Linked DNA regions of Aureimonas sp. SA4125. Each later gene encodes a partner of the first gene's protein in a complex. Links are inferred from orthologs where the notes say so. Each region holds a gene or a part of one and is shown on either strand. Other genes may lie near its edges.

Evidence for each region.
Region 2: the proteins of trxB (region 1) and trxA are in contact, whole or in part, in a crystal structure (PDB 1F6M), measured with the Escherichia coli proteins. The link is inferred for Aureimonas sp. SA4125 from one-to-one orthologs.

What each region holds. Positions count from the first base shown.
Region 1 is NZ_AP025032.1:3,501,338-3,510,899, reverse strand. Bases 3,991-6,814 are described here. They hold trxB (thioredoxin-disulfide reductase), read right to left. Parts: upstream 5,983-6,814; coding sequence 4,999-5,982; downstream 3,991-4,998. Other genes in these bases: Sa4125_RS16570 (glycosyltransferase family 25 protein), read left to right, coding at 6,190-6,814; Sa4125_RS16580 (LysR family transcriptional regulator), read right to left, coding at 3,991-4,715. In the rest of the region: Sa4125_RS16605 (DMT family transporter), read right to left, coding at 1-398; Sa4125_RS16600 (DUF1499 domain-containing protein), read right to left, coding at 551-1,084; Sa4125_RS16595 (pyridoxal phosphate-dependent aminotransferase), read left to right, coding at 1,586-2,791; Sa4125_RS16585 (DUF3597 domain-containing protein), read left to right, coding at 3,218-3,742; more of Sa4125_RS16580, read right to left, coding at 3,819-3,990; more of Sa4125_RS16570, read left to right, coding at 6,815-7,002; Sa4125_RS16565 (glycosyltransferase family 4 protein), read right to left, coding at 6,942-8,021; transcription elongation factor GreA, read right to left, coding at 8,265-8,738; carB (carbamoyl-phosphate synthase large subunit), read right to left, coding at 9,019-9,562.
Region 2 is NZ_AP025032.1:4,821,926-4,831,350, reverse strand. The notes cover bases 2,714-5,400. They hold trxA (thioredoxin), read left to right. Parts: upstream 2,714-3,740; coding sequence 3,741-4,061; downstream 4,062-5,400. Other genes in these bases: Sa4125_RS22830 (SDR family oxidoreductase), read right to left, coding at 5,306-5,400; denD (D-erythronate dehydrogenase), read right to left, coding at 4,206-5,186; addA (double-strand break repair helicase AddA), read left to right, coding at 2,714-3,686. Outside these bases: double-strand break repair protein AddB, read left to right, coding at 1-6; more of addA, read left to right, coding at 3-2,713; more of Sa4125_RS22830, read right to left, coding at 5,401-6,058; Sa4125_RS22825 (DUF3422 domain-containing protein), read left to right, coding at 6,369-7,655; Sa4125_RS22820 (BCCT family transporter), read right to left, coding at 7,794-9,407. UniProt on the Escherichia coli protein: Participates in various redox reactions through the reversible oxidation of its active center dithiol to a disulfide and catalyzes dithiol-disulfide exchange reactions.

The DNA.
Region 1 (9,562 bases):
GAAAACGCCAGGAGCGCGGCCGGCCAGACGATCCAGTGCGGCCGGCTGCCCATGAGGAGGACGCCGAAGAAGGGCGTGAAGACGACGTAGAGACCGGTGAGGAAGCCGGTATTCGTCACCGAGGTCGTGACGATGCCGATCTGCTGCAGGATCGCGGCGGCAAACAGCAGTACGCCGATGAAGGTGAAGCCTGGAAGGTCGCCACGGGCCATGGGCGTCTTCGCCTGGCGCGCCTCGTTCCAGGCGAAGGGCAGGACGGCCAGCGCAGCCAGCGCGAACTTCACCGCATTGAACGCCCAGGGCCCGACATGCGCCATGGCGCTCGACTGGGCGACGAAGCCCATGCCCCAGATCGCGCCAGCCAGAAGCAGCAGGAGATTGGCGCGGGAGCGGGTCATGGGATCATCCGACGGCGAGAACGGGGTCGGGCTTGCCTAGAGGCCGGAAAGCAGCACGGCAAGAGGTGACACTCGGCAGAGATCGAGCCATGGCCGTCTGCCGGCACTCCGCAGCCGTCTTCGGCGCGTCGCGCCGGGCCCGTCGCCGGTTTTCAGAGGGACGGAGCCGTCTCGCCGACCTTGGCGTCTTCGAGTTCGGCTGCCCACAGCGCCAAGCGCGCATGGTTCACGCCCCAGTCGTTTTCACCCACCAGCGAACGCCCGTAGATGACGAGCGCGCTGCCGCTTCCCCTGGGGGCGGCCAGTGACTCGATCGTATCGGGAAAGCGCAGCACAGGCGTTCTGGCGACATAGCGCCGATAGTCCGGCCGGGATCGATCGTCGACGCGAAGAAGGTTGCGACGATCGGCCAGGACGATCCTGTCGAGGCGCTGCATCAGGACGGCTGGAGGCTCACGGTAGTCGGGAAGGGCGATGTCGACGCGGGCCGAGCATGTCGCCGGGCTGCAGGCAAGGCTGTCTGTCGGCGTGCGCCGCCGCTCGGTGCCCAGATTGTCCACGCCGTCCTGATCGGCGGAGCCGGCATACCAGGTCCATACCTGTTCGGAACCGACAGCCAGAAACCAGACGCCGCCGAGGCCAAGCAGCCCACAGAGAGCAAGCACGATGCGGCGGGAGGTCGTCAAGCGCTTCGCCTCCGCTGTCCCGCGGCCTCATTCATCGACGCATGCTTCCGCAAAAAGTTCCGACCTGTGCCAACTGCCGCTTCGTGATAAGAAGATACCGGTCCTGCCCGGTCGGGCAAGGGGCGGGAACTCAGGGCATCGGCTGAAACGGCGAGGACCTCGATCAATGCGAGGCAGTGCCCGACGGTGGTTGACGCTGAACGACCAAGGCCGTGGTCTTCGGCGCAGCGCATGACGGCACAGAGAGAGCCGTCGGCAAGGGTCGACCGGGCGCCCCCGAGACAGCGCGAGCGTCCAATCTGCAGCTCCATCATGCCGAGCGCTGCATCCATTTCACGGAGACGCCATATTTCCCCCGGCGATATTGATGGACGCGGCGCCGAACCGCTTGCGCCCCCGCCCTGCCGATTATACGGTCCGCCGGTTTTTGCAGGCTGGATCCGGTCGGCAGAGGCCGCTCATCACCCGTTATTCGAACCCATGACAGCCGGAGCCCGTCCCATGGCATTCCTTGCCGCCGTTCTCGACCGCGTGAAGCCTTCCGCCACCATTGCCGTCTCGCAGAAGGCGCGGGAGCTCAAGGCGCAGGGGATGGATGTCATCGGCCTCGGCGCCGGCGAGCCCGACTTCGACACGCCCGACAACATCAAGGCGGCGGCGATCGACGCCATCAACCGCGGCGAGACGAAGTACACGCCGGTCTCGGGCATTCCGGAACTGCGCGAGGCGATCGCCAAGAAATTCAAGCGCGAGAACAACCTCGACTACACCGCCGCGCAGACGATCGTCGGCACCGGCGGCAAGCAGATCCTGTTCAACGCCTTCATGGCGACGCTGAACCCCGGCGACGAGGTGATCATCCCGGCGCCCTACTGGGTCAGCTATCCCGAGATGGTCGCGATCTGCGGCGGCACGCCGGTGTTCGTGACAGCGGGGATCGAGACGAACTTCAAGCTGACGCCCGAAGCGCTGGAAGCGGCGATCACGCCGAAGACGAAGTGGTTCCTGTTCAATTCGCCGTCGAACCCCTCGGGCGCCGCCTACAGCCGCGCCGAGTTGAAGGCGCTGACCGACGTTTTGATGCGCCACGACCATGTCTGGGTGCTGACCGACGACATGTACGAGCACCTCGTCTATGGCGACTTCGTCTTCTCGACGCCGGCCGAGGTGGAACCGGGTCTCTACGAGCGGACGCTGACGATGAACGGCGTCTCCAAGGCCTATGCCATGACCGGCTGGCGCATCGGCTATGCGGCCGGTCCCCTGCCGCTGATCAAGGCGATGGACATGATCCAGGGCCAGCAAACCTCGGGCGCCTGCTCGATCGCGCAATGGGCCGCCGTCGAGGCACTGAACGGCACGCAGGACTTCATCCCGGAGAACCGCAGGATCTTCGAGGCGCGCCGCGATCTCGTCGTGTCGATGCTGAACCAGGCGACCGGCCTCGAATGCCCTTCGCCGGAGGGGGCGTTCTATGTCTACCCCTCCTGTAAGGGGCTGATCGGCAAGAAGACGCCGGCCGGCAAGGTGATCGAGACGGATGTCGATTTCGTCACGGAACTGCTGGAGGCCGAAGGCGTCGCGGTCGTCCAGGGCTCGGCCTTTGGCTTGGGGCCGAATTTCCGCATCTCCTATGCGACGTCGGAGAAACTGCTGGAAGACGCCTGTTCGCGCATCCAGCGCTTTTGCGCCAGCCTGAAGAGCTGACCGACAGCCTGATCGGAGACACCGACAGAGAATCAGCGGCGGCCCTCGGGTCGCCGTTTTTCGTTCTGCCCGACCGTTGTTTCAACGCCGTCGACAGCGAAAAAAAACGCCGGGCCCATGAGAGCCCGGCGAAAAAAATCCTTGGGAGGAAACAGCCGGTACGAAACGATGGGAGGAGGTGTCGTCCCGCGATCCGGCTGTAGTGAGAGTACTCCGCGACAGCGCGCGCACCATTGCCAATTTCGCATGGCTGCCCTGCAACTATTGCATAGTTCTTAGGCAGAAGGACCTCGTGCTTCAGGGCGTGCAGCGCGGATGCCGGCGCAAAGCCGCTGGGGGCGCATTCAGTCCTAAAAATTCCGGAACAAAAGTATTTCAGTGGCGTTTGTCGACTGAAATTTAATATTCACTTTAGGAATTACTGCAATGAGCATCTTCGACAAGATAAAGTCAGCCTTGTTCGGCACGCGCGCCGAGGCGGCGACCCGTCCGGCAGCTGTCCCCCCGACGGCGGCGCAGCCGACGGCGACGGTGGCGAGCTCCGCCGCGCCTGCACCGACGGCTGCGCCCATGCAGCAGCCTTCACTGACACCTGCGCAGGGCGGACCGGCGGCTTCGGCGCCCCATTCTGCCCAGGTCGCGCCTACCGCGCAGGCGGCCGCTCCGGTCTCGCCCCCCGCCGCGACCGGCGCCCCCGTCGATGTCGCCGCGGTCATGGACGCTGCCGTGAGCAAGCACGGAACGGACCTCAACTGGCGCAAGTCGATCGTCGACATGATGAAGGCGCTCGATCTCGACAGCAGCCTCGAAGCGCGTAAGGAGCTCGCCGACGAGTTCGCCTATACGGGCGACAAGAGCGACAGCGCCACCATGAACGTCTGGCTGCACAAGGAGTTGATGCGCAAGCTCGCCGAAAACGGCGGCCGCGTGCCGGCCGAACTGACGGACTGATCCGCAAGCCGCGATCGCTCCTTTCGATCCTGCAGAGGCTGGGCGTTCGCGCTCGGCCTTTTCGCGTCGGAAGGGCTCAGTACGACCAGGTCCGCGCCTTGGAGATCAGGAAGTCGCGAAAGACCTTCAGCTTGGCCGAATTGCGCAGCTGCTCGGGGTAGCAGAGATAGGTGTCGAAGGTCGGCATCTCCATTTCCGGCAGGACCTGCACGAGCTTGGAATTCTTGTCGATCATGTAGTCCGGCAGCAGGCCAAGGCCGATGCCGCGCTCGATCGCGGCCTTGATCGACATCAGATTGTTGATCTGCAGGATCGTCGGCCGCGTCTGGCCATCGGCCAGGCCGACCGTCTCCAGCGTGTTGAGGTTGCGCAGGTAGGGCGGAGCCGGCTCGCCGAAGGTGATGATCCGGTGCTGGTCGAGGTCCTGGATGGTTTCCGGCGTGCCGAAGCGCTGGAGGTAGCTCGGCGCGGCATAGACGTGAAGATGCACGGTGAACAGTCGGCGCTGGATCAGGTCCGGCTGCTGCGGCTGGCGCAGGCGGATCGCCGCATCTGCCTTGCGCATGGTGAGGTCGATTTCCTCATTGTCGAGGACGAGCTGCAGTTCGAGGTCGGGATAGAGCTCGAGAAACTCCTTGGCGCGCTCCGTCAGCCAGCCGGAGCCAAGGCCCACCGTGGTAGTGACGCGCAGCTTGCCCGTCGGCTTCTCGCGCGTCTCGGTCAGCTGCATGCGCACCATTTCGAGGCGCTTCAGGACGTCGCTGGCGGTCTGGAAGAGGAGTTCGCCCTGCTCCGACAGGACGAGGCCGCGAGCATGCCGGTGGAACAGCGGTGCACCGATCTCCTGCTCGAGCGAGGCGACCTGGCGCGAGATCGCGGACTGGCTGAGGTTGAGGACGTCGGCGGCATGGGTGAACGAGCCGGCCTCGGCCGCGGCGTGAAAGATCCGCAGCTTGTCCCAGTCGAGCGCCATGCCTAATCCCCTGCCTGCCGTTTTCCCAAACCGTGACCAACCCGATACGACCGGCGCTGCCAGATTCCGTTGCCCGCCCGACGCTCAGGGGAGTGTCCGTCCCGAGTTGCGCTCTGCTTCGCCAGCCCGACGATCTGCCCGGCTGCCGAGCGATTGGCGCCCCTGCGCCACGTTCCCGCATCAGTGTTGCACAGATCGGTGTGTCTACGTAAACCGCATCGTCGGCAATCGACGCTTGCGTCAACAGTTCTCGCACGCCCGCAGCGTCCGTTGGCAGCCGATCCTATTCGGCTGCCTGACGGACCTCCTCGGCCTCGACGGTCGCCAACCATTTTTCGGCCTCGAGCGCGGCCATGCAGCCAAGCCCCGCGGCCGTCACCGCCTGACGGTAGACGTCGTCGGCGACGTCGCCGGCAGCGAACACGCCGGGAATCGAGGTCTGCGTCGTCCCGGGCTCGACCCAGAGATAGCCCGACGGCTTCTGGCGCAGCTTGCCTTCAAAGAGCTGGACGGCCGGCGCGTGGCCGATGGCGACGAAGACGCCGTCGGTCGCATGCTCGCTCGTCTCGCCGGTGACGCGGTCGCGCAGGCGAATGCCGGTGACCGACTTCATCGGCTTGGAGGGTCCGAGGATTTCCTCGACCTCCGCGTTCCAGATCACCCGGACATTCTCCTTGGCCGCGAGGCGCTCGCGCAGGATGCGCTCGGCGCGGAAGGCGTCACGGCGGTGCACGACCGTCACCGATTTGGCGATGTGTGCGAGGTACAGCGCCTCTTCGACCGCGGTGTTGCCGCCGCCGACGACGACCACGTCCTTGCCACGATAGAAGAAGCCGTCGCAGGTGGCGCAGGCCGAGACCCCAAAGCCTTGAAAATGCTGCTCGGACTCGAGGCCCAGCCATTTCGCCTGGGCGCCGGTGGCGACGATCAGCGCATCGCAGCTGTAGACCGTGCCGCTGTCGCCGCGGAGCCGGAACGGTCGCGACGAGAGGTCGGCCTCGACGATGAGGTCGCTGGCGAATTCGGTGCCGACGTGCAGCGCCTGCGCCTTCATCTGCTCCATCAACCAGGGTCCCTGGATGGGATCGGCAAAGCCCGGAAAATTCTCGACGTCGGTCGTGATGGTGAGCTGTCCGCCCTCCTGCAGGCCGGCGACCAGAAGCGGCTTCAGCATCGCCCGCGCCGCGTAGATCGCGGCGGTATAACCGGCGGGGCCGGAGCCGATGATCAGCACGGGGGCATGGCGAACGTTCTGGGATTCGGTCATCGGAGAGCTCGCTCGTGGCGGACGGAGGCGGGTTGCCGGCACTCTGCAGGTGGCGGCGCGGCGTCGAATTTTCAAGGCGAAGTGGCGTCCTGCATACCGGACCGACGGCAGGCTGACAACACGGTGCGAGGCCGTGCCGCCGGCCGTCCCGGGCATTGCGGGAAGACGGCTGGCCTCGGCTCCGGCTTCGCCGTAAGAGGGGCGATGATGGCGATTTGCTACATCAATCTCGACCGCGCGACGCTCCGGCGGCAGCAGATGGAAGCCGAGGCCGGGCGGCTCGGCCTCGCCTTCGAGCGATTTGCGGCGGTCTCGGTCGATGCCGTCAGCGATGCCGAGGCGGGCGGGTTCGGCCGAAGCTGGGAGCGGCCGCTGTCCAAGGCGGAGCTGGCCTGCTTTCTTTCGCATCAGGCGCTGTGGCGCCGCGTCGCCGAGACCGGGCGGCCGATGTTGATCCTCGAGGATGACGTGCGGCTGTCGCCGCGGCTGGCCGGCCTGTGTTCGTCGCCGACGATCGAGGCGGCAACCGACATGGATCTCCTGAACCTCGAGGATTTTGGCCGGCGCCGCTTCGTCGCGCGCGTCCTCCAGCCGCTGGTCGGCGACCTGGAGCGGCTGCGCGTCTCCCGCGACAAGGCGGGAGCGGCAGCCTATGTGCTGTGGCCGGATGGCGCGCGAAAGCTGCTGGCCAAGGCCGAACGCGAGGGTGCCGCCCCGGCCGACGCCTTCATCCACTCCTCGCGCGGGCTCGTCGCCTGGCAATGCCAGCCGGCGCTCGCGATCCAGGCGGAGGTCCTGGCGCGCCGCGACCCGTCGCATGGCGACGTGCCGCCGACGTCGATCCAGGTGCCGCGCCGGCGCCTCAGTCCGGTGCCGCGCCACTGGCATTTCTTCGCCCGGCGCGCCATGACCCAGGTCCGGCTGCTGCCGCATCATCTCACCCGGCTCGGCGGCATGGACTATCGCGAGGTGCGAGTCGATCCGTCGGACTTTCCGCCCGTGTCCCAGAGCCGCTCGTAGACGGCGCCGATCTCGGCGGCCTCGCGCGCCAAGGGAAAATGTCGGCGCACATGGTCGAGCGCGGCCGTGCCCGCCGCCTGCCGGCCCGCGTCGTCGCCGAGATAGGGCTCGATCGCGGCGGCCAGCGCCGAAACGTCGTCGACCGGCACGACCTTTCCCGTGACGCCCTCGACGATCATTTCGGCAAAGGCGCCGGCATCGCTGGCCACGACGGGCCGGCCGGAGGCCATGGCTTCCAGCGGGGTCAGGCCGAACCCCTCGTTGCGGGGCGGGGCGACATAGAGGTCGAAGCGGCGGAACCAGGCGGCGATGTCGTCGACCTCGCCGAGAAAGAGGATCCGGTCGGAAAGGCCCGCCGCCGCGATCCTCTCGCGCAAGTCCCGCTCGAAGGGCGCATGTTCGCCGGTGGTGCGGCCGGTGATCACGGCGCTCCACGCGGGACGGTGCGGCAGAAGATCGATCATCGCGGCGACGAAGAGGTCGGTGCCCTTCTGGTGCCGGATGCGGCCGGAGCAGCCCACGATCTTCTGGCCCGCCAGCGCCTGCATGGCCGGGGAGGGCGTGCTGGTGCGCTCGGGCGAGAAGGCGTCGAGGTCGATGCCATGCAGGATGACGGTCGCCGGCACTTCGAGAAAGGCGGCGCTGCGCCGGCTGGTGGCGATGACGGCATCCATGCGGCGAATGAGAAAGCGCGTCCAGGCGGTGTGCCGGCGCTGCGCGGCGGAGGTGAAGACGAGCTTCAGCCGCATGCGCAGGACATCCCGAAGGACCAGTCCGGCCAGCATTTCGGTGTTGCGGCGGGCGTGCCAGATGCGGAAGGGGCGCCGTGCGGGTCTGGTCCACAGGCCGAGGATTTGGCGCCAGCGCAGTTTCGGCAGGTGACCGGGAAGGCCGGGACCGAGCGCGGCGATGCCAAGCGTCCCGGCCTGCAGGGGCACGAGCTGGATGATCGTCGAGGTGACGCCGGAGAGGCGGCGCTTGAAATTTGGCGCGATCACCTCGACGTCGCGGACAGGCATGGCGGTCTTTCGCGGGGTGATGGGCATCGGTTCGGTCAAGGGGACCCGAAAGAAGGGCACCCATCTCCGCTTTCGCCCCGGGCCGGCGAACCACGCGATGCGACACGGCCGCAACGCGTGGCCCGCCGGCCCAAGACAGGCTCATTATAAGGGGCCATGGAGACGGCGCGGCCTCTCACAGGCGGCGTTGCCGTCCGTCAGAGGCGCTTGCGACGAGCAGGCAAACCGCTCGTCTCTGGCGTCTCAGCCCCAGCGCAGCTCGATGATCTCATAGGACCTTGCGCCGCCGGGAGCGGCGACCTCGACCGTGTCGCCCTCTTCCTTGCCGATCAGCGCGCGGGCGATGGGCGAGGAGATCGAGATGCGGCCCTGCTTCACGTCGGCTTCCTGGTCGCCGACGATCTGATAGACCTTCTCCTCCTCGGTATCCTCGTCGATGAGCTTGACGGTCGCGCCGAACTTCACCTTCTCGCCCGACAGCTTGGACACGTCGATCACTTCGGCGCGGGCGGTATAGTCCTCGAGTTCGGAGATGCGGCCCTCGTTGAGGCTCTGCGACTCCTTGGCGGCGTGATACTCGGCGTTCTCCGAAAGGTCGCCATGCGCCCGTGCTTCCGAGATCGCCGCGATGATGCGCGGACGCTCCTCCTGCTGGCGCCGGCGCAGCTCTTCCTTGAGTGTCTCGAACCCGGCGCTTGTCATTGGGACCTTGTCCATGCCCTCAACCTTTCCAGACCGTCGGCCAGATGGCCGAAAGTCGTTTCGTTCCCGCCGGATGATGCCGGCGCATAAACCAAACCGGCTCCGGACGGAAATCCGACCGGAACCAGCAAACCATTCTCTGCCCGCGTCCCAGGGACCGGGGGCGACCGATGATGCTGCGGTAAAATTGTGCTGTCAAACGGCGTCTATCGTCACGCGCCGGTTGAAAGTTTTCCCCGTCCCCATCTGCCTTTCGGGTTCCCGCGACTTGACCCCTGTCGCCGGTCCGTCCCGTTCACGCGGCCGTGAAGTAGGATTGCAGGGACCGGACTTCAAGGCCACCGCGCTTCAAGGCTTCGATGGCTTCGGCCGCAGCCGCCATGCCGGAGAGCGTCGTGTAGTAGGGAACCTTGTGGATCAGCGCCGCGCGTCGCAGCGACCGCGAGTCGGACAAGGCCTTGGCGCCCTCCGTGGTGTTCAGTACCAGCTGCACCTGTCGGTTGCGGATGGCATCCTCGATATGCGGCCGGCCTTCCAGCACCTTGTTGATCTTCTCGGCCGGAATGCCCTCTTCGCTGAGGAAACGCTGCGTGCCGCCAGTGGCGATGATCTTGAAGCCCAGATCGTGGAGCTTGCGGATCGCCGGCAGGGCGCGCTCCTTGTCGCCGTCGCGCACCGAAACGAAGACGCTGCCGGCCGTCGGCAGGTCGATCGAGGAGCCGAGCTGCGACTTGGCGAAGGCGACGGCAAAGCTCGTGTCGAGGCCCATGACCTCGCCTGTCGACCGCATTTCCGGGCCGAGCAGGGTGTCGACGCCAGGGAAGCGAGCAAAGGGGAAA
Region 2 (9,425 bases), 1.3 Mb from region 1 along the record:
GAATGACCGGGTTTCAGGTCTCCGAGCGCACCCTTCAGGCGCAGCGCGGCGCGTCCGACCCGGCAAGCTCGGTCTTCGTCGCCGCCAATGCCGGCTCCGGCAAGACGCATGTCCTCACCGAACGCGTCGTGCGCCTGCTGCTCGCCAAGGCGCCGCCCTCGAAGATCCTCTGCCTCACCTATACCAAGGCCGCCGCCGCCGAGATGGCGAACCGCGTGTTCAAGCGCCTCTCCACCTGGGCGACCGCGCCGCGCGCCGTGCTGGAAGCCGAACTGACCCGGCTGACCGGCCGCAAGCCCTCGGACGCGGACATCGCCGACGCGCGAAAACTCTTCGCCGAGGCGCTGGAGACCCCCGGCGGGCTGAAGATCCAGACGATCCACGCGTTCTGCGAGGCCATCCTCCACCAGTTTCCGCTGGAGGCGAACGTCCCCGGCCATTTCGAGGTGATGGACGGCACCACGACGGCGCTGCTGCTTGCCGAGGCGCGGCGCCTGCTTATCACGGGATCGGGCAGCATCGATCGGCCCCGCGAGGAACGCGCCGCGCTCGCCGAGGCTTTCGCGGCCGCTTTGTCGGTCGGCGGCGAGTTCGGCCTGGATCAGTTGATCGGCGAGATCGTGTCCAAGCGCGACGCGCTCCGCCGCCACGTCACCGAGGCGGGCGGGCTCGATCCGGCGGTCGCGCTGCTGCGCCGGGCGCTGGGGCTTGCCGACGGCGAGACGGTGGAGACGATCCTTGCTGCCGTCTCGCCCCTTCCCGGTTTCGACGATGCTTTCCGCGCGCGCCTCGCGCCACTGGCGACCGCCAGTTCCAAGGCGACGGACCAGAAGCTCGCGCAGCGCCTCGCCGCGATCGAGGCAGCGCAGGAGCCCGGGGCCCTGCTCGAGGTGCTGAAGTCGCTCTGCCTGACGCAGAAGGGCGAGCCCTTCAAGCCGTCGAGTGTGGCGACCAAGGCGGTGGCGGACAAGTTCCCCGACTTCGCCGAGCGTCTGGACGCGGCTGTCGCCCACATCCAGACGATCGAGGGCCGGATGACGACGCTGCGCCTCGCCGAGGCAAGCGCTGCCGCCCTCGTCATCGCCGACCGGCTGGAGGAGGATTATGCGAGCCTGAAGCGCCGGCGTGGCAAGCTCGATTTCGAGGACCTGATCGTCAGGACTGCCGACCTCCTGTCGCGTTCCTCGGCTGCCGACTGGGTCCACTACAAGCTCGACCAGGGCATCGACCACGTCCTCATCGACGAGGCACAGGACACGAGCCCGCGGCAGTGGCAGGTGATGCGCTCGCTGGTCGAGGAGTTCTTCACCGGTGCCGCCGCCCGCAATGTCGCGCGCACGGTGTTTGCCGTCGGCGACGAAAAGCAGTCGATCTATTCCTTCCAGGGCGCCTCGCCGGCGATGTTCTCGGCCGAACGGCGGCGGCTCGGCCAGCGCGCCGGCGAGGCGCGGCAGGCCTTTGCCGAGCTTCGCCTGCACCAGTCGTTTCGCTCGGCGCGCGACGTGCTGGACGCCGTCGACCGCGTCTTCGCCGATCCCGCGAACCGCCAGGGCCTGTCCTTCGACGACATCGCGCCGACGCATGAGTCCGCGCGCGGCGAGGAGCCGGGGCTCGTCGAGGTCTGGCCCGTCGTGCAGGCGCTGCCGCGGGCCGAGCCCGAGGACTGGCTGACGCCGCTCGACGTCGAGCCAGAAGCCTCGCCCGCCAACCGGCTCGCCCGGCGCATCGCATCCCAGATCGGCGCGTGGATCGGCAATCCCATCACGGTGAAGGGCGTAACGCGGGCGATCACCGCCGGCGACGTGCTGATCCTCGTGCGCAAACGTTCGAGCTTCGTCGAGGCCATGGGCAAGGCGCTGCGCGACCAGAAGATCCCTGTCGCCGGCGCCGACCGGCTGGTCATCACCGACCACATCGCCGTGCAGGACCTGATGGCGCTCGGGCGCACCGTCGCCAATGTCGAGGACGAGCTGTCGCTGGCCGCCGTGTTGAAGAGCCCGCTCTTCGGCTTTTCCGATGACGACCTGATGGCGCTCGCGCTGTCGCGTGACGGCGGCGGCGAGCCGCTCTACCTGGCGCTGCGCCGACTGGCGGGGCCGGAAGGTCTCGCGCTTTTGCCGGATTTCGTGCCGGACGCCTCGGCGGCGGGGCTGATTGCCCGCGCGCAGTCCGCCTTCGCCCGGCTGGAGGAGCTGCGCGACCGCGCCGGCTTCGAGAGCGTCTTCGGCTTCTACGCCCGGCTGCTCGGCCCGGAGGGCGGACGGGCACAGCTCGCGGCCCGGCTCGGGCGCGACAGCGGCGAGGTGATCGATGCCTTCCTCGACCTCGCACTCGCCGAGGAAGAGGCCGGCCAGCCCGGGCTCGACGCCTTTCTCGCCGACCTCGCGGCCGCGCCCCCCGAGATCAAGCGCGAGATGGAGCATGGCAAGGAGGAGGTGCGGATCATGACCGTCCACGCTTCCAAGGGCCTCGAGGCGCCGGTCGTTTTCCTCGTCGATCCCGGTTCGGCGCCCTTCAGCCATGCCCACGGCGCCCGGCTGATGGCCTGGCACGATATGCCGGGCCTTGCCCCCGGCCAAGCACCGGGCTTCCTGTGGCGCGCCGACAAGAGTCTGGAGAACGGCGCCATCGCCGCGCTGAAGGAGGAGGAAAAACGCCTGGCCGGCGAGGAATACCGGCGGCTGCTCTATGTCGGCATGACCCGCGCCGCCGACCGGCTGGTGATCTGCGGTACATCCGGGACCCGCGGCCCGCACGAGGAGAGCTGGCTGCAGCGCGTCGAGGCGACGCTGCGCCCTGATGCCATGGAAATCGCGGACGCGGACGGCAACGTCGTCGGCTGGCGCACGGGCTCGCTCGGCGCCGGTTCGCCAGGCACCAGTTCGCCAGGTACGGGCACGCCGGCTTCGCACGATAAGCCCGCCACCGCCGCCCTTTCGCCGGAAGCTGTCCTGCGGCCCGTCGACCTGTCGATCCTGCCGCCCGAAGTGCTGGCGCTGCGGCCGTTGTCGCCGTCCTCGGCAGGGGAGGCCCACCGGATCGAGGCGGAGGACGGCCCAGCGCCCGAAGCGCCCGCCACGGGTTTCGTCTCGCCGGTTCTGGCCGGTTCCGGCAACCCGTCCCTCGCCATCCGCCGGGGCCTTGCCATCCACCGCCTGCTGCAGGTGCTGCCCGATCTTGGCGCCGAGGAGCGGGCGGCGGCGGCCGAGCGCTATCTCGCCAGCGCGGCCGCGGACATGCCGCCGGCCGTCCGGGCGCAGGCGCTGGACAGCGTCCTCGCGGTCCTCGGCGATCCCGAATTCTCCCCGATCTTTGCCGGGGGAAGCCGGGCGGAGGTCGCCGTCACCGGCACGCTGACGCTCGGCGGGCAGGCCTATTCCGTCACCGGCACGATCGACCGGCTGGCGGTGTCGGACGACGCGGTGCGCATCATCGACTTCAAGACCAACCGTCCCGCGCCCGAAAACCTCGACGCCGTGCCGCCGGCCTATGTGCTGCAGCTGGCGCTCTACCGCGCCCTCCTTCAGCCCCTCTATCCCGACCGGGAGGTGCGCGCTGGTCTGCTCTTCACCGAGGCGCCCGTTCTCATCGACGTTCCGCCTGATGTTCTCGATGCGGCCCTGGAGCGGCGGTCGACTGTCGCCGAAAAGCGAACACCCCGTGAACCGAACCCGCACGCCGCTTGATTTCGCAGGCGCACACTTCTAGCTATCACACGAGCCAACATCGAGGAGCCCTCCATGGCCACGACCAAGATCGACAGCAGCAACTTCAAGTCCCACGTTCTGGACGCGGCCAATCCGGTGGTCGTCGACTTCTGGGCGGAGTGGTGCGGCCCGTGCAAGATGATCGGTCCGAGCCTGGAGGAGATCTCCGAAGAGATGGACGGCGTCGACATCGTCAAGGTGAACATCGACGAGAATCCCGATATCGCCGCGCAGTTCGGCGTGCGCTCGATCCCGACGCTGATGCTGTTCAAGAATGGCGAGCCCGCCTCCGTCCAGGTCGGCGCGGCCGCGAAGTCGAAGCTCGTCGACTGGATCAAGAACGCAGCAGCGTAGTACGCATCCGGCGCGTTCGCGAAGCGTCGATATAGCGACCTGTTTCACGTGAATCAGCCCGGGCCCGGCGCCCGGGCTTTTTGTTGCCCTCAGCTCAGTCCCGGTTGCCGGGCCCTCGACCGAGGGACGCGAGCCCGGCCAGTATCAGCCCACTTTCTTGGCCTCGTCGGCGATGTGCTGGCGGATGATGTCGGCGAAATCGCTGTCGGCGGTAAAGCCGAACTCCGTTGCCCGCGCCGGATCGAAATCGCGCGCCCAGCCGGCGACGATGCCCTGGATGGTCGCGTCCGGCACCTTCTTCACCCGGTCGGCCACCGCGTCGCCGGCGACGTCGCGCAGCGTCGCAACCATTTCGGCGACGGTGATCGAGAGGCCCGGCATGGTCAGCGAGCGGCGGGCGCCGAGCTCGGACGTGTCCATCTGGGCGGCGTGCATCAGGAAGCCGACGGCCGAGGCCGGGCTCGTCATCCAGTGGCGCACGTCGTCGCCGACGGGAAGGATCGCCTCCTGGCCGGCCAGCGGCTCGCGGATGATGCCCGAGAAGAAGGACGAGGCCGCCTTGTTCGGCTTGCCGGGCCTGACCACGATGGTCGGCAGGCGGATGCCGACGCCGTCGACGAAGCCCTTGCGCGAGTAGTCGGCGAGCAACAGTTCGCAGATCGCCTTCTGCGTGCCGTAGCTGGTCAGCGGCGCCATCAGGAAGGTGTCGGAGATCTTGTCCTCGAAAGGAGCGCCGAAGACGGCGATCGACGAGGTGAAGACGAGCCGCGGCAGGTAGCCGTCACCATGGGCGCGGATCGCCTCGAGGAGGTACTTCATGCCGTCGAGGTTGATGCGGTAGCCCTTGTCGAAATCGGCCTCCGCCTCGCCCGAGACGATCGCGGCGAGATGGAAGATGAGGTCGGGCTTCTCGGCCACGAGGCTGGCGACGGTGGCCTGGTCGGCGATGTCGCCGGCGCGGCGGTGGATGGCGATGCCTTGTGCGCCCTGGCCGGCGCTGGGCTCGACGACGTCGAAGAGGTCGAGCGTTGCGATCGTCCGTCCGGCGATCTGGCCCTCGGCGACGAGCCGGTCGACCAGGCGGTGGCCGACCATGCCGGCGGCTCCGAGAATGAGAATGCGCATGTTTCCTCCTTTGGGCGGACAGGCCTTCGCCGGGGATGGCCGTTGCGGCTGCCGATCATGGCCGGCGAGCCGCTGTCCGCGGTTCTAGTGCCGCCGGAGCGGCGGGTGGCGGGACTGGATCAGAGCGACCAGCCGCCGTCGATGAGCTGCAGCGTGCCTGTCGTGAAGGACGATTCGTCCGAGGCGAGATAGAGCGCGAGCATGGCGATCTCGTCGGGCCTGCCGAGCCGGCCCATCGGCTGGCGCGAGATGAACATCTCCTCCGCCTTGTCGCGTCCGCCGACCTGTTGCCCGAGCGTATCGATCCGCTGCTGCAGCGAGGGCGATTCGATCGTGCCGGGACAGATGGCGTTGCAGCGGATGCCGCGGCCGACGAAGTCGACGGCGATGGATTTGGTGAGCCCGAGCACGGCGGCCTTCGACGCGCCGTAGACATAGCGGTTGGGCGCGGCCTTCAGCGAGGAGGCGGCCGAGGCCATGTTGACGATGGAGCCGCCGCCGTTTTCCAGCATGCGCGGCAACAGGCCCCTGATCAGCCGGTGCATCGCCTTGACGTTGAGGTCGAAGGAAAACTCCCAGTCCTTCTCCTCGCAGTCGAGGATGGTGCCGTGATGGACGTAGCCGGCGCAGTTGAAGAGGATGTCCGGCGTCGGCAGTCCCGCCGCATAGGCCGCCACCGCCGGGCCGTCCGTGACGTCGAGCCCGGCCACATGGACCGTGCCGAAGTCGCCCAGTCCGGCGAGCTTTGCGGCGTCGAGATCGGAGGCGTGGACGGTCGCGCCCTCGGCGAGAAACACCTCCGCAACCCGTCGTCCGATGCCCTGCCCCGCCGCCGTGCAGACCGCGATCTTTCCCTCGAGCCGTCCCGCCATGCCGTCCTCCCCTTTCACCCCTGGAATGGCAGCGCTGCCACCCGTCTTTTCACCGACCTATACATCATACGCCCGGGGATGCCAGTTCCCGCCCGCAGCATGTGCTATGGCCCGGTCGGGAAGACGCGGCGGGCGCGCCGGGCGCTCTCCCGCGGGACGTGCGGTTCCGCCTCGACATATCCGCCGATCTCGCCGATCTTCGGCGCCGGGCGATCGGCTTTGCCGGGTCGATGCGGTCGGTGCGTGATCGATGAAGTGCTTCGTTCAAAGTCGCTCGGGCGGATCGCCGGCAACAGGGTGGAAACTGGACATGACACTGCCGCGCAATCATCCCCAGCGCCTGACGCTGAACGACGAAATCCATGCGCGTCCGCCCGAGGCCCTGGAGGCGCCGCTGCGCCTGTCCTTCCTGGCGTTGACCTCCGAGGCGGGCGGGCACGACCGCCAGAGCGCGGAGATCGCCGCGCTCGCCGCCCGTTTCGGCGCGGCGCCACCCCTGCCGGGCGCCAACCATTACAGCGCCGATCTCGGCGCGTTCCGGGTGAAGTGGGAGCGTCACACCGAGTTCAGCCGCTACACCTTCATGGCAAAGGACCTTGCTGGCGACGGCTTCGAGCACACCGCGATCGATCTCGTGCCGGCCGACTGGCGCGCCGCGCTGTCGGGCGAGATCATCGTCGCCGCGCATGTCGCCTTCCTGCCGGAGGCATCGGCGGCGCCCGATTTCGAGGCGCTGTCGGCCCGGCATTTCGGCGGCAACGTCTTGATCGGGGGCGGCGTCGGCGGCGGCGCCGCGCTGGCGGTGACCGATTTTCGCGTCCATGCGGACGGGTTCAGCCGGTTTATCGTCGAGGACCGGAGCCTCACCCCGCGTCAGGCCGGACGGATGATCCAGCGCCTTCTCGAAATCGACACCTACCGGATGATGGCACTCCTGGCGCTGCCGGTCGCCCGCGCGCTCGGCGGCGCGTTGACGGAATCCGAGCGCGAACTCGCCGCCATCGCCTCGGCGCTGGCCGGGCGCGGCGTCGCCGACGAAGCGGCGCTGCTCGACCGGCTGACGACGCTCGAAGCCGAGATCGAGAGCCGCCATACCGACACGCTGTTCCGCTTCGGCGCCTCGGCCGCCTACTATGCCCTCGTGCAGCGACGCATCGCCGAATTGCGCGAGACGCGCCTGCCCGGCCTGCAGACCGTGGAGGAGTTTCTCGAACGACGCCTGACGCCGGCGATGCAGACCTGCCAGGCGGTCGCCTCGCGCCAGGCCTCGCTGTCGCAGCGCGTCGCCCATGCCTCGCAACTCCTGTCGACGCGCGTCGAGATCGCCCGCCAGGGACAGAGCCAGGTGCTGCTCGAATCCATGGACCGCCGCGCGCGCCTGCAACTGCGCCTGCAGGAGACGGTCGAGGGCCTGTCGGTCGCCGCCGTCACCTATTACGTCGTCTCCCTCGTCGGTCATCTCGCCGAGGGACTGGAGGTCAGCGGCCTGCACCTGCAGCCGAAGCTGATCGAGGCGCTCGCCATCCCGGTGGTGGCGCTTCTGGCCTTTCTGGGCGTGCGCCGCATCCGCCGCTCCGTCGCCCGCGACGCCGAATAGCCCGGAACGAAGAACGCCAGACAAAGAGCGCAAGACGACAAGCGGCGGCGGGTCGCCCCGCCGAAGAATGCCAAACGAAGAACGGCGGCGGGTCGCCCCGCCGCCGCGCGTTTCGTTCGTTCGAGCCGTCCTGGACGGTCAGGTCTGCGCGGTCTCGAGAAAGGGCGACTTCAGTTCGCGCCGGAGGCCCATCAGCGTTCCCAGACAGAGCGCCAGCAGCAGGAAGGCGAAGGGAAAGCCGGTGGCGATCGCCGCCGCCTGCAGCGAGGCGAGCCCGCCGCCGAGCAGCAGCGCGATGGCGACGAGGCCTTCGAAGACGGCCCAGAACACCCGCTGCGGCACCGGCGAGTCGGTCTTGCCGCCGGCGGTGATGGTGTCGATCACCAGCGAGCCCGAATCCGACGACGTCACGAAGAAGACGATGACCAGCACGATGCCGATGACCGAGGTGATCGCCGACAGCGGCAGCTGGCCGAGCATGACGAAGAGCTGCAGCGGCAGGTCCGCATCGGCGACGCCGGTGAACCCGGCGATCGTCTCGAAGATCGCCGTCTCGCCGAACACCGACATCCAGACGATCGAGACGAGGGTCGGGACAATCAGGACGCAGGTGAGGAATTCCCGGATCGTCCGGCCGCGGGAGACGCGGGCGATGAACATGCCGACGAAGGGCGACCAGGACATCCACCAGGCCCAGTAGAAGGTCGTCCAGCCCGTGCGGAAATTGTCGTCGCTGCGCCCGAACGGGTTGGACAGCGGCACGATGTCGGCGAGATAGGCGACGGTGTTGTGGAAGATGCCCGACAGGATGGTCATGGTCGGGCCGACAAGGAAGACGAAGGCGAGCAGCAGGAAGGCGAGGCCCATATTGAGCTCCGACAGCCGGCGAACACCCGCGTCCAGCCCGGCCACGACCGAAAGCAGGGCGACGCCGGTGATGACGGCGATCAGGACGACGCGGCTGAGCGCCGTGTCCGGCAGGCCGAAGAGGTAGTTCAGTCCGGCGATCGCCTGCTCGGCGCCGAAGCCGAGCGAGGTGGCGAGGCCGAACAGCGTCGCGAACACGGCGAGCGTGTCGACGACATGCCCCGGCCAGCCCCAGACCCTGTCGCCCAGGATGGGATAGAAGGCCGAGCGGATGGTCAGCGGCAGGCCCCAGTTGTAGCTGAAGAAGGCCAGCGCCAGGCCGACGATGGCGTAGATCGCCCAGGGGTGCAGGCCCCAGTGAAAGATCGTCGCGGCCATGCCAAGCCGGCGCGCGGCCTCTGCGTCGCCGGGCGCGCCGGCGAGCGGCGCCCAGCTTTCGGGGCTTCCGGCGATGTCGGCCATCGAGCTGGCATAATGCGACATCGGCTCGGAGACGCCGTAGAACATCAGGCCGATGCCCATGCCCGCGGCAAACAGCATCGAGAGCCAGGAAACATAGCTGTATTCGGGCGTGGCAAGCTTGCCGCCGAGTCGGATCTTGCCGAAGGGGCTGACGATCAGGAACAGGCAGAACAGCACGAAGACGTTAGCCGCCAGCATGAAGAACCAGTCGAACTGCGCCGTCAGCGCCGGCCGCAGCCAGCCGAAGAACTCCTCCGACAGGCCGGGCATCAACAGCGTCGCGGCGACGAAAACGATGACCACCGCGGCCGAGATACCGAAGACCGGGTTGTGGAAATCGAGCCCGAACTTTTGAACATTGTCCTGGCCGACTTCGTAGTCGGAGATGGATGGGTCGGGGGCCGCTAGGGGGTCATCTGTCAAAACGTCGGGATCTTTCCA